DNA from 3 places in the Burkholderia pyrrocinia genome. Region 1 is predicted to be linked to each of the others. Evidence: predicted binding sites of a transcription regulator. Region 1 holds the regulator's gene; each other region holds the start of a gene.

Region 1 (6,959 bases):
GCGTTCCGCCGCCCGATGCGTGGCCGGTTTGCGAACGGATCGGGCGAATGCGAGTCACATGGGCATGACCGAAGCGCACGACGCCGGCGCGTGATGACCCGCTGGAGTACGAACGGGCCATTCTAGTGCATCGGCTGCGTCTCTTCAGGGCATGCCTGCACGGTGCGATGCAGGCGCGCACCGATCGTGCACCGCATCATCGCGCACACGCCGAGCGGGGCGAATCAGCGTTTTCCATCCCTTGCGTCCTGAATTGCGGCGCACCATGATGAATGCGTAGGCTCGTTGTCGCGATAGGGAGGTTCCATGGCTAGCTACAACAAGATTTTGCTGTGTTATGACGGCTCGCTCGAAGGACGCAAGGCGCTGCGTTGCGGCGCCAATCTCGCAATGGACCTGAAGGCCGAAACGCACTTGCTGTCGGTCGTCGACATGCGCTCGAGCATTGCGCAAAGCGCGGGTCTGCTGACCGATGTCGCGTGCGGCCGCTTCGAGGAAACCGCGCGCGAAATCCTGCAGGAAGGCGTGAACTGGCTGCGCGAGCGCGGCGTGCAGGCTGAAGGCCATTTCGCGTTCGGTTATCCGATCGACGAAATCGCGAATCTCGCGTCGGAGCTGAAGGTCGATCTCGTCGTCGTCGGCCACCGGTGCCGCAGCGGGCTGTCGAGATGGTGGATGGGCTCGGGCAATACGCAACTGCTCGATCGCGTGAACTGCAGCATTCTGGTTGCGTGTTCGTCGGCGGAAGAGCAGAAGGCCGAAATCGCGCGCGAGCGTGAAGCGGCCACGGCGAGCGGCAAATGACGCAATGACGGCCTGACCGGCGATGCGCGCCGGTCAGGCGCCGCGCAGCATCAGCGGCGTGGGCGTCGATCGCGGTTGGCTAAGCATGCAGGTCGATCGCGGACAACTTCCACGAAAACAGCCCGAAGCGGTGGAATATTGCCGCATAGCGCGTGCCGTCGGCGCTGCGCTGGTAGGTCACGACGAATTCGTCGATATTCCGGTAGCCGGCACCGGTTTGCTGCTGATGCGGCGGGTGCGTTGCATCGTTCGCGCTGGTCGGTGCGGCAGCGGCCGGTGCGGGCGATGACGCAGCCGCGGCGGCCGCGTTGCTGCCTGGTACGGCGGCACTCGCCGGAGCGGGATTAACCAGCGGTGCGGCCGGCGTGTCGGCCGGTGCACCGCCTTGCGGCAAATTCGACCATTCGGGCGGACGCTCGCCCGGATTGCCGCGCGGCGGCAATCCGCTCATCAATGCGGCCACACCCTCCGGCGTCGCATACGCATCGACCAGCGGGCCGATCAGCGCGGACCCGATCAGCGCACCGATCACCGCGAACGGATTGTTCTTCTTCACCGCGTCGATCCGGCGCATCAACTCTTCCGTCACCTGCTGCTTCAGGCTGATGCGCAGCGACGGAAAATCGACATATTCACTGATGACCTGCGCATCGCGTGCATCGATCGCCGATTTCAGGCGACCGAGCGCGACGTACGGCGACGCGTATGCATAGCCGATCGCCGTCATGACGGCGACGGCCAGCACGACGACCAGCAGGGGCTTGAGCCGCCGTTTGCGGCTCGAAGATCCAGTCACGTTGCCTCCGGTGCGGGAATGCTCCGCAATCAGAGACCGCCTTGCGCGGCCGATCGTTCCTCCGCGATGCAGCGATCGATCATCCGGCACACGGCATCGATCGTGCCGACCATGATCAGGCGCGATCGGCCGTGATAGACGCGCACCGGCGCGCGGCGCGCGGGTTCCGCGTGATTCAGGCCGGCGTTCAGCGATACCCGTGCGAAAGCGGGGAGCGCCGACGGCAGCAGGGACGCCTGCCGTTCGACTGCGACTTCTTCTTTCACAGGCGCTGCCGCGGACAGCGGTGCGCAAGGCGTGCGGCCGCGCAGATGACGCAGGCGACCGAATTGACGGAAAGGCAGCAGGCGGGCAAGGCGTTCCATGATGTTCTCCTAGCGAGACGGAATGTCAGAGTTCGCCCGAGCGGATCAGCCCGACGGCGATGCCTTCCAGCGCGAATTCCGCGCTGCCGGCCTTGACGAAGATGTTTTCGTAATCCGGGTTCTCCGCGATCAGTTCCAGACCGCCCGGCCGGCGCATCAGGCGCTTGACCGTGACGTCGTCGCCGAGACGCGCGACGATGATCTGGCCGTCCTTCGCTTCCGTGCGCTTCTGCACGGCGAGGAGGTCGCCGTCGAGAATGCCGGCGTCGCGCATCGACAGGCCGCGCACCTTCAGCAGGTAGTCGGGCTTGCTGGAGAACAGCGCGGGATCGCACGCGTAATGCTGAGAGATGTGCTCCTGCGCAAGGATCGGGCTACCGGCCGCGACGCGGCCGACGAGCGGCAGCGACAGTTGCATCAGGCCGGCGTGCGGCAGCGTGAACTGGTGCGGGGCGTCGTCGATGCCGAGCAGGCGGATGCCGCGGGATGCGCCGGCGGCCAACTCGATCACGCCCTTGCGCGCGAGTGCGCGCAGGTGCTCCTCGGCCGCATTCGGCGAGCTGAAGCCCAGTTCGGCCGCGATCTCGGCGCGGGTGGGCGGGAATCCGGAACGCTCGATCGCGCGACGGATCAAGTCGAACACTTGCTGCTGACGGGCGGTGAGTTTGGTCATGGCTTAACTGTATGGATAGACAGTGAGCTGTATTTTTATACAGTACTTCGCGAATTTCAAGCGTTACTTGAGGTTCGACGCGATCACGCCGGTTCCGGCGCGATTTCGCGACGTCCGGACGCCGGTTTATCTGCCGCAACCGTCCATCCCGTCTGCGTTAGCACTTTTGAGTATTAAAAAATGAGGAACGATTATTTTTAATCATGTAACCCGTTCGTTAGACTGGCCCGACATCGCAATACCGACAACACTGGAGAACCAAGGATGGCGAAGCGCAATACGGGGCTGGTGGGCGGAGTGGGCCGCCTGATCGCAACACTCGCGCTGGGCGCGGCGGCGACGCTGGGCGTCGCGACGCACGCGCAGGCCGATACGACCTTCCTGAACGTGTCGTACGACCCGACGCGCGAGCTGTATCAGGACTTCAACCAGGCGTTCGGCAAGGAGTGGAAGGCGAAGACGGGCGAGACCGTCAACTTCAAGCAGTCGCACGGCGGCTCGGGCGCGCAGGCGCGCTCGGTGCTCGACGGCCTGCAGGCCGACGTCGTCACCCTGGCGCTTGCGTACGACATCGACGCGCTCGCGAACAAGGGGCTCGTCAACAAGGACTGGCAGAAGCGCCTGCCCGACAACGCGTCGCCGTACACGTCGACGATCGTGTTTCTCGTGCGCAAGGGCAATCCGAAGGGGATCAAGGACTGGGACGACCTGACCAAGCCGGGCATCTCGATCGTCACGCCGAACCCGAAGACGTCGGGCGGCGCGCGCTGGAACTACCTGGCCGCGTGGGCGTACGCGCTACACAAGCCGGGCGGCAACGAGCAGACGGCGAAGGAGTTCGTGACGAAGCTCTACAAGAATGCGGGCGTGCTCGATTCCGGCGCGCGAGGCGCGACGACGAGTTTCGTGCAGCGCGGGATCGGCGACGTGCTGATCGCCTGGGAAAACGAGGCGTTCCTGTCGGTCAAGGAATTCGGTACCGACAAGTTCGAGATCGTCGTGCCGTCGGTGAGCATCCTGGCCGAGCCGCCGGTCGCGGTGGTCGACAAGGTGGTCGACAAGAAGGGCACGCGCAAGCTGGCCGACGCGTACCTGAATTTCCTGTACAGCCCGCAGGGCCAGGAGATCGCGGCGCGCAACTACTACCGGCCGCGTTCGAAGAACGTGCCGGCGGAACTGACGAAGCAGTTCCCGAAGCTGAAGCTGTACACGGTCGACGACACGTTCGGCGGCTGGACGAATGCGCAGAAGACGCATTTCGCGGACGGCGGCGTGTTCGATTCGATCTACAAGCCGCAGTAACGCCATAACGACAGCGGCGCGCCACGACAGCGGCCGCATCCCCGACGGGCCGCCGGCGCAATTCATCGCGCCGGCGTTTGCGTCGGACCCATGAGCAGCATCGACCCAGCAAGAGCATCCGATGACGACGTACACCTTTCGCAAGCCGAGCGCGTTGCCCGGTTTCGGCGTGACGCTCGGCATCACGGTGGCCTATTTGAGCCTCGTGGTGCTGATTCCGCTTGCCGCCACGTTCCTGAAGACCGCGACGCTGTCGTGGGACCAGTTCGTCACCGCCGTCACGTCGCCGCGCGTGCTCGCGTCGTACCGGCTGACGTTCTCGGCCGCGCTCGGCGGCGCGCTGATCAACGCCGTGTTCGGCTTCCTCGTCGCGTGGGTGCTCGTGCGCTACACGTTCCCGCTCAAGCGCCTCGTCGATGCGATCGTCGACCTGCCGTTCGCGCTGCCGACGTCGGTCGCCGGCATCTCGCTCGCGGCCGTTTACGCGACCAACGGCTGGGTCGGCCAGTATCTCGCGCCGCTCGGCATCAAGATCGCGTTTACGCCGGCCGGCGTGCTGGTCGCGCTGACCTTCATCGGGTTGCCGTTCGTCGTGCGCACCGTGCAGCCGGTGCTCGAGGATTTCGAACGCGAGCAGGAAGAGGCCGCCGCGTGCCTCGGCGCGTCGCGCTGGCTGACGTTCCGCCGCGTCGTGCTGCCGGCCGTGCTGCCGGCGCTGCTGACCGGTTTCGCGCTGGCGTTCGCGCGCGCGCTCGGCGAATACGGCTCGGTGATCTTCATCGCCGGCAACGTGCCGATGAAATCCGAGATCACTTCGCTGCTCATCATCACGAAGCTCGAGCAGTACGACTACGCGGGCGCGACCGCGCTCGCGGTCGTGATGCTGGTCGTGTCGTTCCTGATGCTGCTGCTGATCAACACGCTGCAATGGTATTTGCAGCGCCGCACGAGCAAGAGCGCAAGCGGCCCCGCGCCCGCGACCGTCACCGCAACCGCAGCAGGAGGCCAGCAATGAGCCAGGAGGCCACCGTCGTGCTGAAAACCCCGTCGTCGGCCGCACAAGGGCGCGCCACGAAACGGCTCGACCCCGTCAGCGAGTCGCGCGTCGTGCGCTGGCTGCTCACGGGCATCGCGCTGGCGTTCCTCGCGTTCTTCCTCGTCGTGCCGCTCGCCGCGGTGTTCGTCGAGGCGCTGCGCAAGGGCGTCGGCTTCTATCTCGAATCGCTGGCCGATCCCGACGCATGGGCGGCGATCAAGCTGACGCTGACCGTCGCCGCGATCGCCGTGCCGCTGAACCTCGTGTTCGGCGTGTGCGCTTCGTGGGCGATCGCGAAGTTCGAATTCCGCGGCAAGGCGCTGCTGACGACGCTGATCGACCTGCCGTTCTCCGTGTCGCCGGTGATCTCGGGCCTCGTGTACGTGCTGCTGTTCGGCGCGCAGGGCTGGCTCGGGCCGTGGCTGCAGGATCACGACGTGCAGATCATCTTCGCGGTGCCGGGCATCGTGCTCGCAACGATCTTCGTCACGTTCCCGTTCGTCGCGCGCGAGCTGATTCCGCTGATGCAGGCGCAAGGTACCGACGAGGAAGAAGCCGCGCGCGTGCTCGGCGCGTCGGGCTGGCAGATCTTCCGCCGCGTGACGCTGCCGAACGTGAGGTGGGGCCTGCTGTACGGCGTGATCCTGTGCAACGCGCGCGCGATGGGCGAGTTCGGCGCGGTGTCGGTCGTGTCGGGCCATATCCGCGGCGTGACCGACACGATGCCGCTGCACGTCGAGATCCTGTACAACGAATACAACTTCGCGGCGGCGTTCGCGGTGGCGTCGGTGCTGGCGCTGCTCGCGCTCGTCACGCTCGCGCTGAAGCTGCTCGCCGAGCGTCATCTCGCCGCCGAACTGGCCGGCGCGCGCGACGCCGTTCCCGCACATGCCGGCCCTGTCGCCGTCGTTTCGTCGAAATCGTAAAGAGGCAACCAGAATGGGTATCACCGTCCGTAACCTTCAGAAGCGCTTCGGCGATTTCACGGCGCTCGACAACGTGTCGCTCGACTTCCCGCCCGGCGAGCTGGTCGCGCTGCTCGGGCCGTCCGGCTGCGGCAAGACCACGCTGCTGCGCGTGATCGCGGGCCTCGAGCACGCGGACGCCGGCCAGGTCGTGCTGCAGGGGCTCGACGTCGCGTCGGTCGGCGCGCGCGACCGCCAGGTCGGTTTCGTGTTCCAGCACTACGCGCTGTTCCGCCACATGACGGTATTCGAGAACGTCGCGTTCGGGCTGCGCGTGAAGCCGCGCCGCGAGCGGCCGTCGGAAGCCGCGATTCGCGACAAGGTGCACGAATTGCTGAAGCTCGTGCAACTCGACTGGCTCGCGCAGCGCTATCCGTCCGAGCTGTCGGGCGGCCAGCGCCAGCGCATTGCGCTCGCCCGCGCGCTCGCGGTCGAGCCGAAGGTGCTGCTGCTCGACGAACCGTTCGGCGCGCTCGACGCGAAGGTCCGCAAGGAACTGCGCAGCTGGCTGCGACGCTTGCACGACGACCTGCACATCTCGACGATCTTCGTGACGCACGATCAGGAGGAGGCGCTGGAGGTGGCCGATCGCATCGTCGTGCTGAACCGTGGCCACGTCGAGCAGGTCGGCAGCCCGCAGGACGTCTACGATCATCCGCAGAGCGCGTTCGTGTACGAGTTCCTCGGTGCGGCGAACCGGCTGCCGGGAACGGTCGCCGGGCGCGGCTTCGTCGCCGAGGGCGCCGCTGCGCCGATCGCGGTCGACGCCGATTTCGCGGGCCCCGCGAACGCGTACGTGCGCCCGCATGACCTGCAGTTGTGGCCGGCCGGCGAAGGGCACCGGGACGGCATCGCGGTGGACGTGCGCCGCGTGATCCCGCTCGGCGGTTCGGTGCGCGTCGAGCTCGAGGCGCGCGCGGGCGGTGCGCTCGAGGCGGAACTCGATCGCGACGCGTGGCGTGCGCTCGCGCTGCAGGTCGGCGACGGCGCGACGGCCGTGCCGCGCGCGGTGCGCGTG
Region 2 (6,959 bases), on a different replicon from region 1:
ACAGGATGCGCAGGAACGCACTGAGCACGCACAAACCGATTGCACTCGCGCTGATCAGCGCAAACACGTCGAACATTGATTCCGTGCTGAGCGTCACCACGGATACGATCCCGCTGACCACGGCCGCGGCGATCACGCAAACGAGCATGACGACGAGGTCGGTCCGGGCGCCGGCGACTTTGGCGGGGCGCAGCAGATAAGCCGAGCCGTCGGTCATGTTGCGGATGCCGTAGACGATCTGGCGATCCTGGCCGTCGGCATAGGCGACATTCAATCGATCGCCGTCGGCGATGAACAGGCGTGTCGTCCGGTTGGTCCTGAATACGAGCGGGGACGCGAGCGAATCGAGCTGGAGCGTGATTTCCTCGATGCTTTGCGTGGTCCAGCCCAGGTTGTTGCTCCAGACCTTCGTCTCGATCGATTGCTGGCCGATTGCCGTTACGCGGCCGGATGTGGTTTGCATGGCGTGGTTCGTCATGGGCTGCTCCGCTCCACGTCGAAACCGGACGGTTCGCATAACCAGCTATCCTGGGCTTCGCGTCGCTGCGGCTGGAAGATCAGGTCGGACAGGCCGCCGATGGCGAGCAGGCTGCCCGTCAGACTGACGATGGCCACGACGGTGGCCAGTGCCGACACGAACGCCCAACCCGAATGAAGTGCCGCGGCAGCGATACCCAGGCTCAGCACGAGCAGGCACGACGCCCAGGCGAGCAGCGACAGGTTCCGCCGCTTTTGCGCGAGCACGTCGTACGGCGCGATGGCAAGGTTGCCGCTTCTGATCCACGCGATCCGGCGACGGCCGCGATGCGCGAAGGTGCAGGCGCGCACCGACATGCCGGGCCTCAGTTTCTCGATCAGCTTGAACGCTTCCGCGTCGACGTCGCTGGCCGTGACGAAATAGCAGACGTTCTGCATCGTCAAACGGTATGGCGGGGTCTTCCTGACATCGGCCTTGAATCGGACGAGGTTGGTATCGACGCGGTCGATCGTGGCCTCGATCAGGGTGGTGCGATTGGACATGGGGCGGAGCGGGCGCCGGTTCGCGCGACGTCGTTTTGATGTGGCGCCCATCATACGCCAACGCTTTCGGCCGACCGTCCGGTATTGCCGGGCGACGGGTTGCCCGGCGCGCGACGCTGAAATCCGCGCGTAGCCGCAGCCGCACCATGCCGCCGACGGCTCGGGGTTATTCGCGCACCGGTGCTCTGGTCGCCGCCGACACGATCACCCCGGCCGCCGCTTCCCGATAAGCACTTGGCGTCTGCCCGGCCCAGCGCCGGAACGCACGCGTGAAGTTCGCCGGGTCGGTGAATTGCAGCCGCTCGGCGATCGTTTTCAGGTCGAGATCCGACGCGGCGAGCAACTGCTTCGCGTCGCGAAACCGCGCTTCGTCGAGCAAGTGCCGATAGCTCGAACCGGCTTCCTCCAGCCGGCGCCGCAGCGTGCGCGTCGACACGAGCAGCGCATCGGCGAGCGTTTCAGGCCCCGGATAGGTGCCGGTTGCTCTCGCCAGCTCCGCGCGCACGCGCTCGACCAGATCGCCTTCCTCCTGGCGCACTTGCGCATACTCGCGCTCGACCTGCACGAGCGCCTGCCGGTGCGCGACTTCGTCGGCGAGCGGCAGCGGCCAGTCGAGCACGTCGCGCGCAATCCACAGCGCGTTCGCCGCGCAACCGAATTCGACCGGCGGCAACGTGTCGTGATAGCGCGCGAAATAGGCGGGCTCCGGCCACGCGAATTGCAGTGCGATCGGCGGCGACATGCGCCCGGACCATTGCGAGATGTTTTGCGCGAGCCCGGTCAGCACGAATTCGAACATCACGTGATGCTGCAGCACCGGGCTGGCCTGCACGCCGTGCAGTTCGAGCGTCGCGCCGCGTTCGTCTTCCGCATAGGTCAGCCGATATTGGCGGTTGCGCATCCGGAAGTAGCGTTGGGTGACGGACAGCGCTTCGCGGATGTCCCGCGCGGTCAGCGTCGCATAGCCGAGAAAGCCGTGCACGGTCGGCTTCAGCAGCAGCCCGAACGCGAGCCCGATGCCCGGATCGCCGCCGATTTCGATCGCATTGAGCACGAGCCGCCCCCATTGCGACGGCGCGACGCGTGCATCGGGTTCGGCCAGCACCGCATCGCGCAGGCCCGTGCCGGCGCGCACCGCGGCCAGGTCGACGCCGCGCGCGGCCAGCGCCTGCAGCAGCAGGCGCGTATAGGCGACCGGAATCGTCGGCCGGCGCAGCCCGAGGCGGTCCTTGGCGAGTGGGGAAGTCATGTCATCTTGGCCGGAAATGACAAGCATTATGGCTGTTTGCCCCCTCACGTTCAAGGCGGCGCGCGCCTACGATGGCAGGCATCGCTTACCGGCAGGATCATCATGACGACAACCTTTCCCCACCTGCTCGCGCCGCTCGATCTCGGCTTCACGACGCTGAAGAACCGTGTGCTGATGGGCTCGATGCACACGGGCCTCGAGGACAGCCGCAAGACGCTGCCGCGGCTCGCCGAATATTTCGCCGAACGCGCACGCGGCGGCGTCGGCCTGATCGTGACGGGCGGCTTCGCGCCGAACGTGGCCGGCTGGACCAAGCCGTTCGGCGGCACGCTGATGACGTCGGCCGCCGCGCGGCGGCATCGCGAGATCACCGACGCCGTGCATGCGGAGGACGGCAAGATCGCGCTGCAGATCCTGCATACGGGCCGCTACGGCTACCACCCGTTCGCGGTTGCGCCGTCGAAGATCAAGTCGCCGATCTCGCCGTTCGCGCCGCACGAACTGAGCGCGGGCGGCGTCGAACGGCAGATTCGCGCGTTCGTCCGCTGCGCGAAGCTTGCGCGCGAAGCCGGCTACGACGGCGTCGAGATCATGGGCTCCGAGGGTTACCTGATCAACCAGTTCATCTCGATGCATACGAACAAGCGCACCGACCAGTGGGGCGGTTCGTACGAGAACCGCATCCGCTTGCCGATCGAGATCATCGAGCGCACGCGCGAAGCGGTCGGCCGCGATTTCATCCTGATCTACCGGCTGTCGATGCTCGACCTGATTCCGGACGGCAGCGACTGGAGCGAAACGGTGCAGCTCGCGAAGGCCGTCGAGCGCGCGGGCGCGACGATCATCAACACGGGGATCGGCTGGCACGAGGCGCGTGTACCGACGATCGCGACATCGGTGCCGCGCGGCGCGTTCGCGTGGGTGACGAAGAAGATGAAGGGCGAGGTCGGCATTCCGCTCGTGACGACCAACCGGATCAACCGGCCCGAGGTGGCCGAGCAGATTCTCGCGGATGGTTGCGCGGACATGGTTTCGATGGCGCGCCCGCTGCTCGCGGATGCCGAGTTCGTCGTCAAGGCCGCGCAGGGCCGCGCCGACGAGATCAACACCTGTATCGGCTGCAACCAGGCGTGCCTCGATCACGCGTTCAAGAACAAGATCGCGTCGTGCCTGCTGAATCCGCGCGCGTGCCACGAGACGGAACTGAAATACACGCCGGCGCAGCAGCCGAAGCGCATCGCGGTGGTCGGCGCGGGGCCGGCCGGGCTCGCATGCTCGACCGTGCTCGCGCAGCGTGGCCATCAGGTCGACCTGTTCGACGGCGCGGCCGAGATCGGCGGCCAGTTCAACATGGCGAAGCAGGTCCCGGGCAAGGAAGAGTTTCATGAAGCGTTGCGCTACTTCGGCCGCCAGGTCGAGCTGACCGGCGTGAACCTGCACCTGAACCGCCGCGTCGATGCGAGCGACCTGATCGCGGGCGGCTACGACGAGATCGTGCTCGCGACCGGCGTGGCGCCGCGCGACCCGAAGATTCCCGGGCAGGACGGGCCGAACGTGCTCAGCTATATCGACGTGCTCGCCGGCAAGCAGCCGGTCGGCCGGCGCGTCGCGGTGGTCGGCGCGGGCGGGATCGGCTTCGATGTCGCCGAGTATCTGGTGCAGGACGGCGAGTCGCCGGCGCTCGATCTGGACGAGTGGAAGGCCGAGTGGGGTGTGACCGACCCGGCTGCGACGCGCGGTGGCGTGACGCGTGCGAAGGCGGCGCCGGCGGCGCGTGAAGTGACGCTGCTGCAGCGCAAGGCCGCGCCGCTCGGCAAGGGGCTCGGCAAGACGACGGGCTGGATTCACCGCGCGACGCTGAAGATGAAGCAGGTGAAGATGATCGGCGGCGTGAACTACGAGCTGATCGATGCGCGCGGGCTGCACGTGTCGTACGGCGAGCAGCGCACCGATCATGAATTGATCGAAGCCGACACGATCGTGCTCTGCACGGGGCAGGAGCCGCAGCGCGCGCTGCTCGCGCCGCTGCAGGCGGCCGGGCGCTCGGTGCACCTGATCGGCGGCGCGGAACTCGCCGCCGAACTCGATGCGAAGCGCGCGATCGATCAGGGCGCGCGGCTCGCGGCGCGGCTGTAACGGGCGGTCGTTCCTGCGTTCGTTACGACGTTCGCCGCATGGCGGTGGTCTGCTTGTGCGACGGTCCGTGGTTTCCCATCCGATGCGCCGATTCGCGCGCGCAGGATGGCGGTGAACGGCAGCACGTACCGCGTCGCCACGCAACGCGGCGGCGCGATCCCGGCAGACCGCGATCGGCCGGCGCGGCTCAGGCCGCTTCGGCCCGTTCTTCCTCTTCCGCTTCGAGCATCGCCTTGACGATCAGGTAGACGGCGGGCAGGTCGTCGTCGTCGCGGCGCCAGTCAACCGGTTCCTCGACGTCCGCGGCGACCAGCCGACTGTCGCGCAGCCGGATGAATGCGTCGACGACGGTCGGATCGTTGCGGTTCAGGAAGCCGGCATTCGAGAAGGCCAGCTCTTCGACGTTCAGCAGCGCCTGCCAGCTCATCGTGCGGACGGCGGCAGGATGGGTGCGGCGCCGCAGGCCGAGCGCCCGCTGCGCGGGGCCGCCGACGACACGCTGCAGATCGACGACCGCCCGCTGCGCGGCGCGCTCGAAGTGGACGGGATTGAAGCCGGGTTGCTCGGGATCGAATGCGGATGACTGGAACATGGTCGCCTCACAAAAGTCCGTCCGTCTGTGGATGACGGAATTCGGGTCAAATGGTGCAAAAGCACTGTAAATATATACAGTGTTCGAGGCAGTTTCAAGTCCCGGATGAAGAATCTTGCCGGCGGACAGCGGCGGACGTCGGGAAGCCGATGGAAGCCGGCACGCGAGCGCTGCCCGCTCGTTGTCGCGTCGAATTCGTCGGCCGCGTCCGGCTTACACCGATGCCGCGATGGTTTCGCGCAGCCACCGATGCGCCGGGTCGCGATGCACGCGTTCGTGCCACAACATCGATATTTCGTAGCCGGGCACGTCGACGGGCGCATCGACGATCCGCAGCGCCGGCGTGCCGCGCACCAGCCGCTCGGGCAGCATTGCCACGAGATCGGTGCTGGCGACGGCCGACATCACGAACAGGAAATGCGGGACCGACAGCACGACACGGCGCGTGGCGCCTGCTTGCGCGAGCGCGTGGTCCGTCACGCCGAAGAAGCCGCCGCCGTCGGGCGACACGATCACGTGCTCGAGCGTGCAGAACTGCGCGAGCGTCGGCCGTCGTTTCAGCTTCGGGTGCCCCGCGCGGCCGACGAGCACGTAGCGTTCGACGAACAGCGGCAGGCGCCGCATGCCTTCCGGTGCACCCTCCGTCGTGTGGAATGCCAGATCGATGTCGCCGCGTTCCGACGCCTGTTCGACCCGAGGCGGCACGAGTTCGACCACGGCGAGCCGCGTGCCGGGCGCGGCCGAACGCAGCTTGCGCAACACCGGCAACACGATCGTCGATTCGGTGTAGTCGGTCGCGGCCACGCGCCACGCGTTCGTCGCGGTAGCGGGGTCGAACGGCGTGGCCGTCAGCACCGCGCGCTCGACGGCATCGAGCGCTTCCCGCAGCGGCTCGCGCAGCGCTACCGCGCGCGCGGTAGGCCGCATCCCGCGCGGCCCCGGCAGCAGCAGCGGATCGCCGAACAGGTCGCGCAGTTTCTGCAACTGCACGCTGACCGACGGCTGCGACATGTTCAGCTTCTCGGCCGCGCGCGTGACGTTGTGCTCGGTGAGCAGCACGTCCAGCGTGACGAGCAGGTTCAGATCGAGTCGCCTGAGATTATTCATGGCTATACCTGGAATATCAGGAATTCATTTCAAATATACCTTTGGCGACGGCATCCTGCAGTCATTCAATCAACGGAGTGACGAACATGAATGTGCTGATCGTTTATGCCCATCCCGAACCGCGTTCGCTGAACGGCGCGCTGCGTGATTTTGCCGTCGAACATCTCGAGGCGGCCGGCCACACCGTGCAGGTGACCGATCTGTATGCGATGAACTGGAAGGCGGCGTTCGATGCGAGCGACGTGACCGATCGCGCGCCCGACGCGCGCTTCGATCCTGCGCTCGACTCGAAGCATGCATTCGAGACGGGCACGCAACGCGACGATATCGCGCGCGAGCAGGACAAGCTGAAGTGGGCCGACGCGGTGATCCTGCAGTTTCCGCTGTGGTGGTTCTCGATGCCGGCGATCATGAAGGGCTGGGTCGAGCGTGTGTATGCGTACGGTTTCGCATACGGCGTCGGCGAGCATTCCGACAAGCACTGGGGCGACCGTTACGGCGAGGGCTCGCTGGCAGGCAAGCGTGCGATGGTGATCGTGACGACCGGCGGCTGGGAGTCGCACTACAGCCCGCGCGGCATCAACGGGCCGATCGACGACGTGCTGTTCCCGATCCAGCACGGGATTCTGTATTACCCGGGTTTCGATGTGCTGCCGCCGTTCGTGATCTACCGGACGGGAAGGATGAACGATGAGCGCTTCGAAGCAACGCGCGCGGCGCTCGGCAAGCGTCTCGACGATCTGTGGACCACGCAGCCGATTCCGTTCCGGCGGCAAAACGCGGGCGATTACGAGATCCCAGGGTTGACGCTGAAGGAGGAGATCGCGTCCGGGACGGTGGGGTTTGCGGCGCATC
Region 3 (6,959 bases), 1.4 Mb from region 1:
TTACCCTGGTACTCGTGAATCTTCATGCGTGATTCCCTTCAGTCTGAGAGTTGGATGAAAAGTCGCTTAAGACGCTTCTTCGAATGATTTCCGTTCATTCCTTCGTTCCGTCCCGGACGGGCATGTCCCGAACGGGCATGTCCCGAGCAGGCACGTCCGGCCGGCTCGCGCCATACCAGCGCGGGTAGTACTGCCGCACGACCTCGCCGTCGAACCGCAGCGCACGGCAGCGGCCGAGCTGAAAAGGCGGTTCGTCGGGCACGCCGTCGTGATCCGGCCCTTCGCCGCCCTCCTCACGCACGTTCCATACGTCACCGGCGAACGCCTGGATCGCTGCCGTCGGCAGCACGGCGCACAGTTCGGTGAGATGGGAGCAGCCCGCGACACCGGACAGCAGTCGGTTCGCATCGCGGCGGAAATGTCGGAAGAGATTGAGCCCGATGAGGGCCCGATAGGCGGGAGGGGCGGATTGACACTGACCGGGATAGGGCACCCATTCCGAAGACGCTTCGGCGTCGACGACATTGAGTTCACGATCGATAGTCACGCGCAGCCAGAGTTCGTGGATCGGCAGGCCTTGGGGCCGGATGCCCGACGCAAGCGCGACATCGCGCGGCTTGTGGTCGGTCAGGCAGGCTTCGATATCCCACAAGCCGTCGTCGCGCTCGTAAGCTTCCGCTCGGATTGCGCGTCGATGTCGCAACTGACGGGGCACGGGCTCGGATAGCGGCATGCTGGAGGTTGAGGCCGAAGAGGAAAACCCGTGGATTTTAGCATATCGGGTATTTGAGACAGTTTGACGCGACGGCGGGTATTCCCGCCTGTCCGGAAGCGATTGCATTGCAGCAAAATCGCGCGCCACGCGCGCGACCGGAGCGATCAGTCGTCGATCGAAAAATCGTCGCCGACCTTCAGCAACTTCACGATGGTCGCGCTCGAGAAGCCGCGCGCGGCGAGAAAGCGTGCCTGCTTCGCACGCTCGGCCGGCGTTTGCGGCAGTGCACCGAATTTCTTGCGCCAGACAGCCTGTGCACGCGTCCATTCGGTCTCACGCAACTGCGCGTTCACTTCCTCGACGAGGGTGTCGCCGACTGCATGGCGCTTCAGTTCGCTGACGATGCGTGCGACGCCGACGCGCGACGCGCGGCGATGCACGAGACTCTCGGCAAAGCGCGCGTCGGACAGCCAGCCTTCCTTCTCCAGCGCATCGAGCACCGGTTCAACGGATTCGTCTTCGCCGACGTAGGGCGCGAGCTTGCGCGCGAGTTCCGTGCGGCTGTATTCGCGCCGGGACAGATAGCCGAGCGCTCGGCCCTTCAACGAACGCGGCGGCTTCGACGACTTGCGCCCGCCGGCGCCCGGATCGTCGCCGGAAGCAGCGCTTGATGCAGCGCCGGCCGCACGGCGCGTGCGGCGCGGATGCTGGCTGCTGCGCGTATAGACGTCTTCCTTGGCGGGCGCCGACGCATCGGATGCGCGATCGCCCGGGAAGCTGACGCCCGACACGCGACGGCGGGACCGGTCGTGCGCGTCGAACGATTCATCGTCGTCGAACGGATCGTCCGGCGCGGCAATCTCAAACGAAACGAGGGCATCGTCGGATGCCCTCGTCGCGGTGCGGTTCGCGGCGTTGCTGCCAGCGCCCCGCCGATCGGCGCCCGAGGATCCGGCTCGCCGGCCGGAGCGACCCGCCGTTTCGGGCGCGTCATTCTCCTCCGGCTCGCCAGCCTGACCTCGGCGCCCGACCATCACTCTTCTTCGTTCATCGCCTCGGCTTCGTTGCCTGCGCCATCGGGCATTGCGACGACGCCGAGCGATTCACGAATTCGGTTCTCGATCTCGCGTGCGATTTCCGGATTCTCGCGCAGGAACTCACGCGCGTTGTCCTTGCCCTGGCCGATCTTCTCGCCGTTGTAGCTGTACCAGGCGCCTGCCTTGTCGACGATCTTCGCCTGCACGCCGAGATCGATGATCTCGCCCTGGCGCGAAATGCCTTCGCCATACAGGATGTCGAAGATCGCTTCGCGGAACGGCGGCGACACCTTGTTCTTGACGACCTTCACGCGGGTTTCGTTGCCGATCACCTCGTCGTTCTTCTTGATCGAGCCGATCCGGCGGATGTCGAGACGCACCGACGCATAGAACTTCAGCGCGTTGCCGCCCGTCGTGGTTTCCGGGTTGCCGAACATCACGCCGATCTTCATACGAATCTGGTTGATGAAGATCACGAGGCAGTTCGTGCGCTTGATCGTGCCGGTCAGCTTGCGCAGCGCCTGCGACATCAGGCGGGCCTGCAGGCCCGGCAGCGAATCGCCCATCTCGCCTTCGATTTCGGCCTTCGGCACGAGCGCCGCGACCGAGTCGATGACGATCATGTCGATCGAGCCCGAGCGCACCAGCGCATCGGTGATTTCAAGTGCCTGCTCGCCGGTGTCCGGCTGCGAGATCAGCAGCTCCGGCACGTTCACGCCGAGCTTCGATGCGTACTGGACGTCGAGCGCGTGCTCGGCGTCGATGAACGCGGCCGTACCGCCGATCTTCTGCAGTTCGGCAATGACCTGCAGCGTGAGCGTGGTTTTGCCGGACGATTCCGGACCGTAGATCTCGACCACCCGGCCGCGCGGCAGGCCGCCGACGCCAAGCGCGATGTCGAGCCCCAGCGAACCCGTTGAGACGACCTGGATGTCCTCAGCCACCTCGCCGTCGCCCATGCGCATGATCGACCCTTTGCCGAACTGCTTCTCGATCTGCGCGAGTGCGGCCGCCAGCGCCTTGCTCTTCTCGGCGGTCATCCCGGAGCCCTTCTTGCTTTCTTCCATGAATCGTCCTTTGCTATGATGAGCAGCGTCTGATAAAGGCGCGCCCGCTTTCAAGCGCCGCCCACGAATGCAGACACTGTATAAAAAAACAGTGTTTTATGCAAGCCCGCAATGCAGGGCGTTGTACACGAATAACTTCGGAGACAGCCGCGCCGGCGCGAACGCCCTGCCGGCCATCGGTCAGCCACATGCGAATTCTCATCGCCGAAGACGACAGCATACTCGCGGACGGCCTCACCCGGTCACTCCGCCAATCGGGCTATGCGGTCGACCACGTGAAGAGCGGTGTCGACGCCGATACGGCGCTGTCGATGCAGACATTCGACCTGCTGATCCTCGATCTCGGGCTGCCCAAAATGTCCGGGCTCGACGTGCTCAAGCGCCTGCGCGCGCGCAATTCCAACCTCCCCGTGCTGATCCTGACCGCCGCCGACAGCGTCGACGAACGCGTGAAGGGCCTCGACCTCGGCGCGGACGACTACATGGCCAAGCCGTTCGCGCTCAACGAGCTCGAGGCGCGCGTGCGCGCGCTGACCCGGCGCGGCGCGGGCGGCGGCCCGACCGTCGTGCGCCACGGCTCGCTCGCGTTCGACCAGGTCGGCCGCATCGCGTATGCGAACGATCATGTGCTCGATCTCTCCGCGCGCGAGCTCGGCCTGCTCGAGGTACTGCTGCAGCGGATCGGCCGGCTCGTGTCGAAGGAGCAGCTCGTCGACCATCTGTGCGAATGGGGCGAGGAAGTCAGCAACAACGCGATCGAAGTCTACGTGCACCGGCTGCGCAAGAAGATCGAACCAAGCGGCGTACGGATCTCGACCGTGCGCGGCCTCGGCTATTGCCTCGAAAAGGCCGCGCCCGCCGCGCCGGCCGACAAGACAGCGCCCCAGCCCGCGGTGGCCGGCACGCCGCTGCGCTGAAGCCGGGCGTCGCCGCGATGGCCACGCCGGCCCATTCCCGCCACCCGACCGGCGCGCCGTCGTCAGCCGCCGACGAGGCACGCGACGCGCGCTACGAGAACCCGTTCGCGCCACCCGACGAAACCGATGCGGCCGAGGCCCCGCGCCCGCGCTCGCTGTTCGGCGAAATCCTCGACTGGATGCTCGCGCCGCTGCTGCTGCTGTGGCCGATGAGCATCGCCGTCACCTATCTCGTCGCGAAGACGATCGCGAACAGCCCGTTCGACCGCACGCTCGAGACCAACGCCTACGTACTCGCGCGGCAGATCCACCCGGTCAACGGCGTCGCCGAGCTGACGCTGCCGGAACAGACGCGCGACTTCCTGCGTGCGGACAACGTCGACAGCGTCTACTTCCAGGTGCTCGGCACGCGCGGCGAGCTGGTCGCGGGCGAAGCCGACATGCCGCTGCCGCGCGACGAGGACCGCCCGCCGCCGGGCGTCGTCGTGTTTCGCGACGACCTGCTGCGCGGCAACGACGTGCGCGTCGCGTATACGACAGTCGCGCTGCCGCAAGCGAGCGGCACGCAGCCCGTGCTCGTGCAGGTCGGCGAGACGCTCGACAAGCGCAACGCGCTCGCGAACGACATCATCAAGGGCGTGATCCTGCCGCAGTTCGTGATCCTGCCGCTCGCGATCCTGCTCGTCTGGTTCGGGCTGTCGCGCGGGCTCGCGCCGCTCAACGCGCTGCAGGCGCACATCCGCGCGCGGCGGCCCGACGACCTGTCGCCCGTCGAGGCGCAGCGTGCACCGCCCGAGATCGAACCGCTCGTCACGTCGTTCAACGACCTGCTCGCGCGCCTCGAACAGAACATGGCGCTGCAGAAGCGCTTCATCGCCGACGCCGCGCACCAGATGAAGACGCCGCTCGCGGGCCTGCGTACGCAGGCCGAGTTCGCGCTGCGCCACCCCGTCCCGCCCGACGTGCAGCGCTCGCTCGAGCAGATCGCGACGAGCTCCGAGCAGGCCGCGCGGCTCGTCACGCAACTGCTTGCGCTCGCGCGCGCCGAGAACCGCGCGAGCGGGCTCACGTTCGAGCCGGTCGAGATCGCCGCGCTCGCGCGGCGCGCGGTGCGCGACTGGGTGCAGGCCGCGCTCGCGAAACGGATGGATCTCGGCTACGAAGGCCCGCCGGACGACGCGCCGCTCGACGTCGACGGCAATCCGGTGATGCTGCGCGAGATGCTCGGCAACCTGATCGACAACGCGATCCGCTACACGCCGGAAGGCGGCCGCATCACGGTGCGCGTGCGCGCCGAGCCCGCGGCGCGGTTCGTGCATCTCGAAGTCGAGGACACCGGGCCCGGCATCCCGGCCGCCGAACGCGAGCGCGTCGTCGAGCGCTTCTACCGGATCCTCGGCCGTGAAGGCGACGGCAGCGGCCTCGGGCTCGCGATCGTGCGCGAGATCGCCACGCAGCATGGCGGCACGCTGACGCTCGACGATCACGTCTACCAGCAGGCGCCCCGCCTCGCCGGCACGCTCGTGCGCATCAGTCTGCCGCTGGCGGAATTCGCCCCGGATCAACCCTGACACGGGCGGCGGCGCACCGCCGCGATCGCACCGAAACCACCGCTTTACCGCCCGTTCGCGACACGATCGAGGCCGAAAGCCCGCGATTCGCCGCGGGTTAACACGCAGTCGTTTTATCCGCGCGAGTCAGTGCGCCGTAAGTTTCCGTGCCAATAATCGTCGACAGGCCCGCCCACCCAAGGCGGCCGCACATCTATATCAAGGGACTTGGAGACGATTCATGGCAACGTTAGGCGGGCAAATTTCGCACTCGCCGATGACGGGCGAAGAGAAGAAGGTGATCTTCGCGTCGTCGCTCGGCACCGTGTTCGAGTGGTACGACTTTTACCTGGCCGGGTCACTCGCGGCCTACATCAGCAAGAGCTTCTTCTCGGGCGTCAATCCGACCGCCGCGTTCATCTTCACGCTGCTCGGCTTTGCGGCCGGCTTCGCGGTACGCCCGTTCGGCGCGATCGTGTTCGGCCGGCTCGGCGACATGGTCGGACGCAAGCACACGTTCCTCGTGACGATCGTGATCATGGGCCTCTCGACGTTCGTGGTCGGCTTCCTGCCCGGCTATGCGTCGATCGGCATCGCCGCGCCCGTGATCTTCATCGCGATGCGGCTGTTGCAGGGCCTCGCGCTCGGCGGCGAGTACGGCGGTGCGGCGACCTACGTCGCCGAGCATGCGCCGGCGAACCGCCGCGGCTTCTACACCGCGTGGATCCAGACGACCGCGACGCTCGGGCTGTTCCTGTCGCTGCTCGTGATCCTCGGCGTGCGCACGTTCATCGGCGAGGAAGCATTCGGCAACTGGGGCTGGCGCGTGCCATTCGTCGCATCGATCGCGCTGCTCGCGGTGTCGGTGTGGATCCGGCTGCAGCTGAACGAATCGCCGGTGTTCCTGCGCATCAAGTCTGAAGGCAAGACGTCGAAGGCGCCGCTGACCGAAGCGTTCGGCCAGTGGAAGAACCTGAAGATCGTGATCCTCGCGCTCATCGGCCTGACGGCGGGCCAGGCCGTCGTGTGGTACACGGGCCAGTTCTACGCGCTGTTCTTCCTCACGCAGACGCTGAAGGTAGACGGCGCCAGCGCGAACATCCTGATCGCGATCGCGCTCTTGATCGGCACGCCGTTCTTCCTGTTCTTCGGGTCGCTGTCGGACAAGATCGGCCGCAAGCCGATCATCCTCGCGGGCTGCCTGATCGCGGCGCTGACCTACTTCCCGCTGTTCAAGGCGCTCACGCACTACGCGAACCCGCAACTCGAGATCGCCACGCAGAAGGCGCCGATCACCGTCGTCGCCGATCCGGCCACCTGCTCGTTCCAGTTCAACCCGGTCGGCACATCGAAGTTCACCGACTCGTGCGACATCGCGAAGAGCGCGCTCGCGAAGGCCGGCCTGAACTACGAGAACGTCGCGGCGCCGGCCGGCACGACCGCGCAGATCAAGGTGGGCGACACCGTGATCGACGCATACGACGCCAAGGGGGCTGACGCAAAGGCGAAGGGCGCGGCGTTCGACAAGACGCTCGCGACCACGCTGAAGTCGGCTGGCTATCCGGCGAAGGCCGATCCCGCGCAGCTCAACTGGCCGATGACGATCGTGATCCTGACGATCCTCGTGATCTACGTGACGATGGTCTACGGGCCGATCGCCGCGATGCTGGTCG

The links. The regulator LexA, encoded in region 1, represses DNA repair genes until DNA is damaged. The targets are predictions, from matches to a motif close to ACTGTATNNNNATACAGT.
Region 2: a site for LexA is predicted at 5,061-5,078, ahead of JYG32_RS24295 (DUF2471 family protein). Genes of this name have one in related genera too.
Region 3: a site for LexA is predicted at 2,895-2,912, ahead of recA (recombinase RecA). Genes of this name have one in related genera too.

What each region holds. Positions count from the first base shown of each region.
Region 1 is NZ_CP070977.1:1,252,807-1,259,765, reverse strand. It holds gene JYG32_RS05870 (universal stress protein) at 307-804, shown strand; gene JYG32_RS05865 (DUF2939 domain-containing protein) at 884-1,600, opposite strand; gene JYG32_RS05860 (hypothetical protein) at 1,630-1,965, opposite strand; gene lexA (transcriptional repressor LexA) at 1,991-2,638, opposite strand; gene JYG32_RS05850 (sulfate ABC transporter substrate-binding protein) at 2,903-3,940, shown strand; gene cysT (sulfate ABC transporter permease subunit CysT) at 4,062-4,955, shown strand; gene cysW (sulfate ABC transporter permease subunit CysW) at 4,952-5,902, shown strand; gene JYG32_RS05835 (sulfate/molybdate ABC transporter ATP-binding protein) at 5,916-6,959, shown strand, end outside.
Region 2 is NZ_CP070978.1:1,393,463-1,400,421, reverse strand. It holds gene JYG32_RS24315 (hypothetical protein) at 1-517, opposite strand, end outside; gene JYG32_RS24310 (hypothetical protein) at 475-1,020, opposite strand; gene JYG32_RS24305 (AraC family transcriptional regulator) at 1,187-2,296, opposite strand; gene JYG32_RS24300 (NADPH-dependent 2,4-dienoyl-CoA reductase) at 2,372-4,405, shown strand; gene JYG32_RS24295 (DUF2471 family protein) at 4,593-4,997, opposite strand; gene JYG32_RS24290 (LysR family transcriptional regulator) at 5,211-6,104, opposite strand; gene JYG32_RS24285 (NAD(P)H-dependent oxidoreductase) at 6,191-6,959, shown strand, end outside.
Region 3 is NZ_CP070977.1:3,718,811-3,725,769, reverse strand. It holds gene sucC (ADP-forming succinate--CoA ligase subunit beta) at 1-26, opposite strand, end outside; gene JYG32_RS17315 (DUF2889 domain-containing protein) at 95-733, opposite strand; gene recX (recombination regulator RecX) at 880-1,749, opposite strand; gene recA (recombinase RecA) at 1,749-2,819, opposite strand; gene JYG32_RS17300 (response regulator transcription factor) at 3,008-3,736, shown strand; gene JYG32_RS17295 (sensor histidine kinase) at 3,754-5,307, shown strand; gene JYG32_RS17290 (MFS transporter) at 5,528-6,959, shown strand, end outside.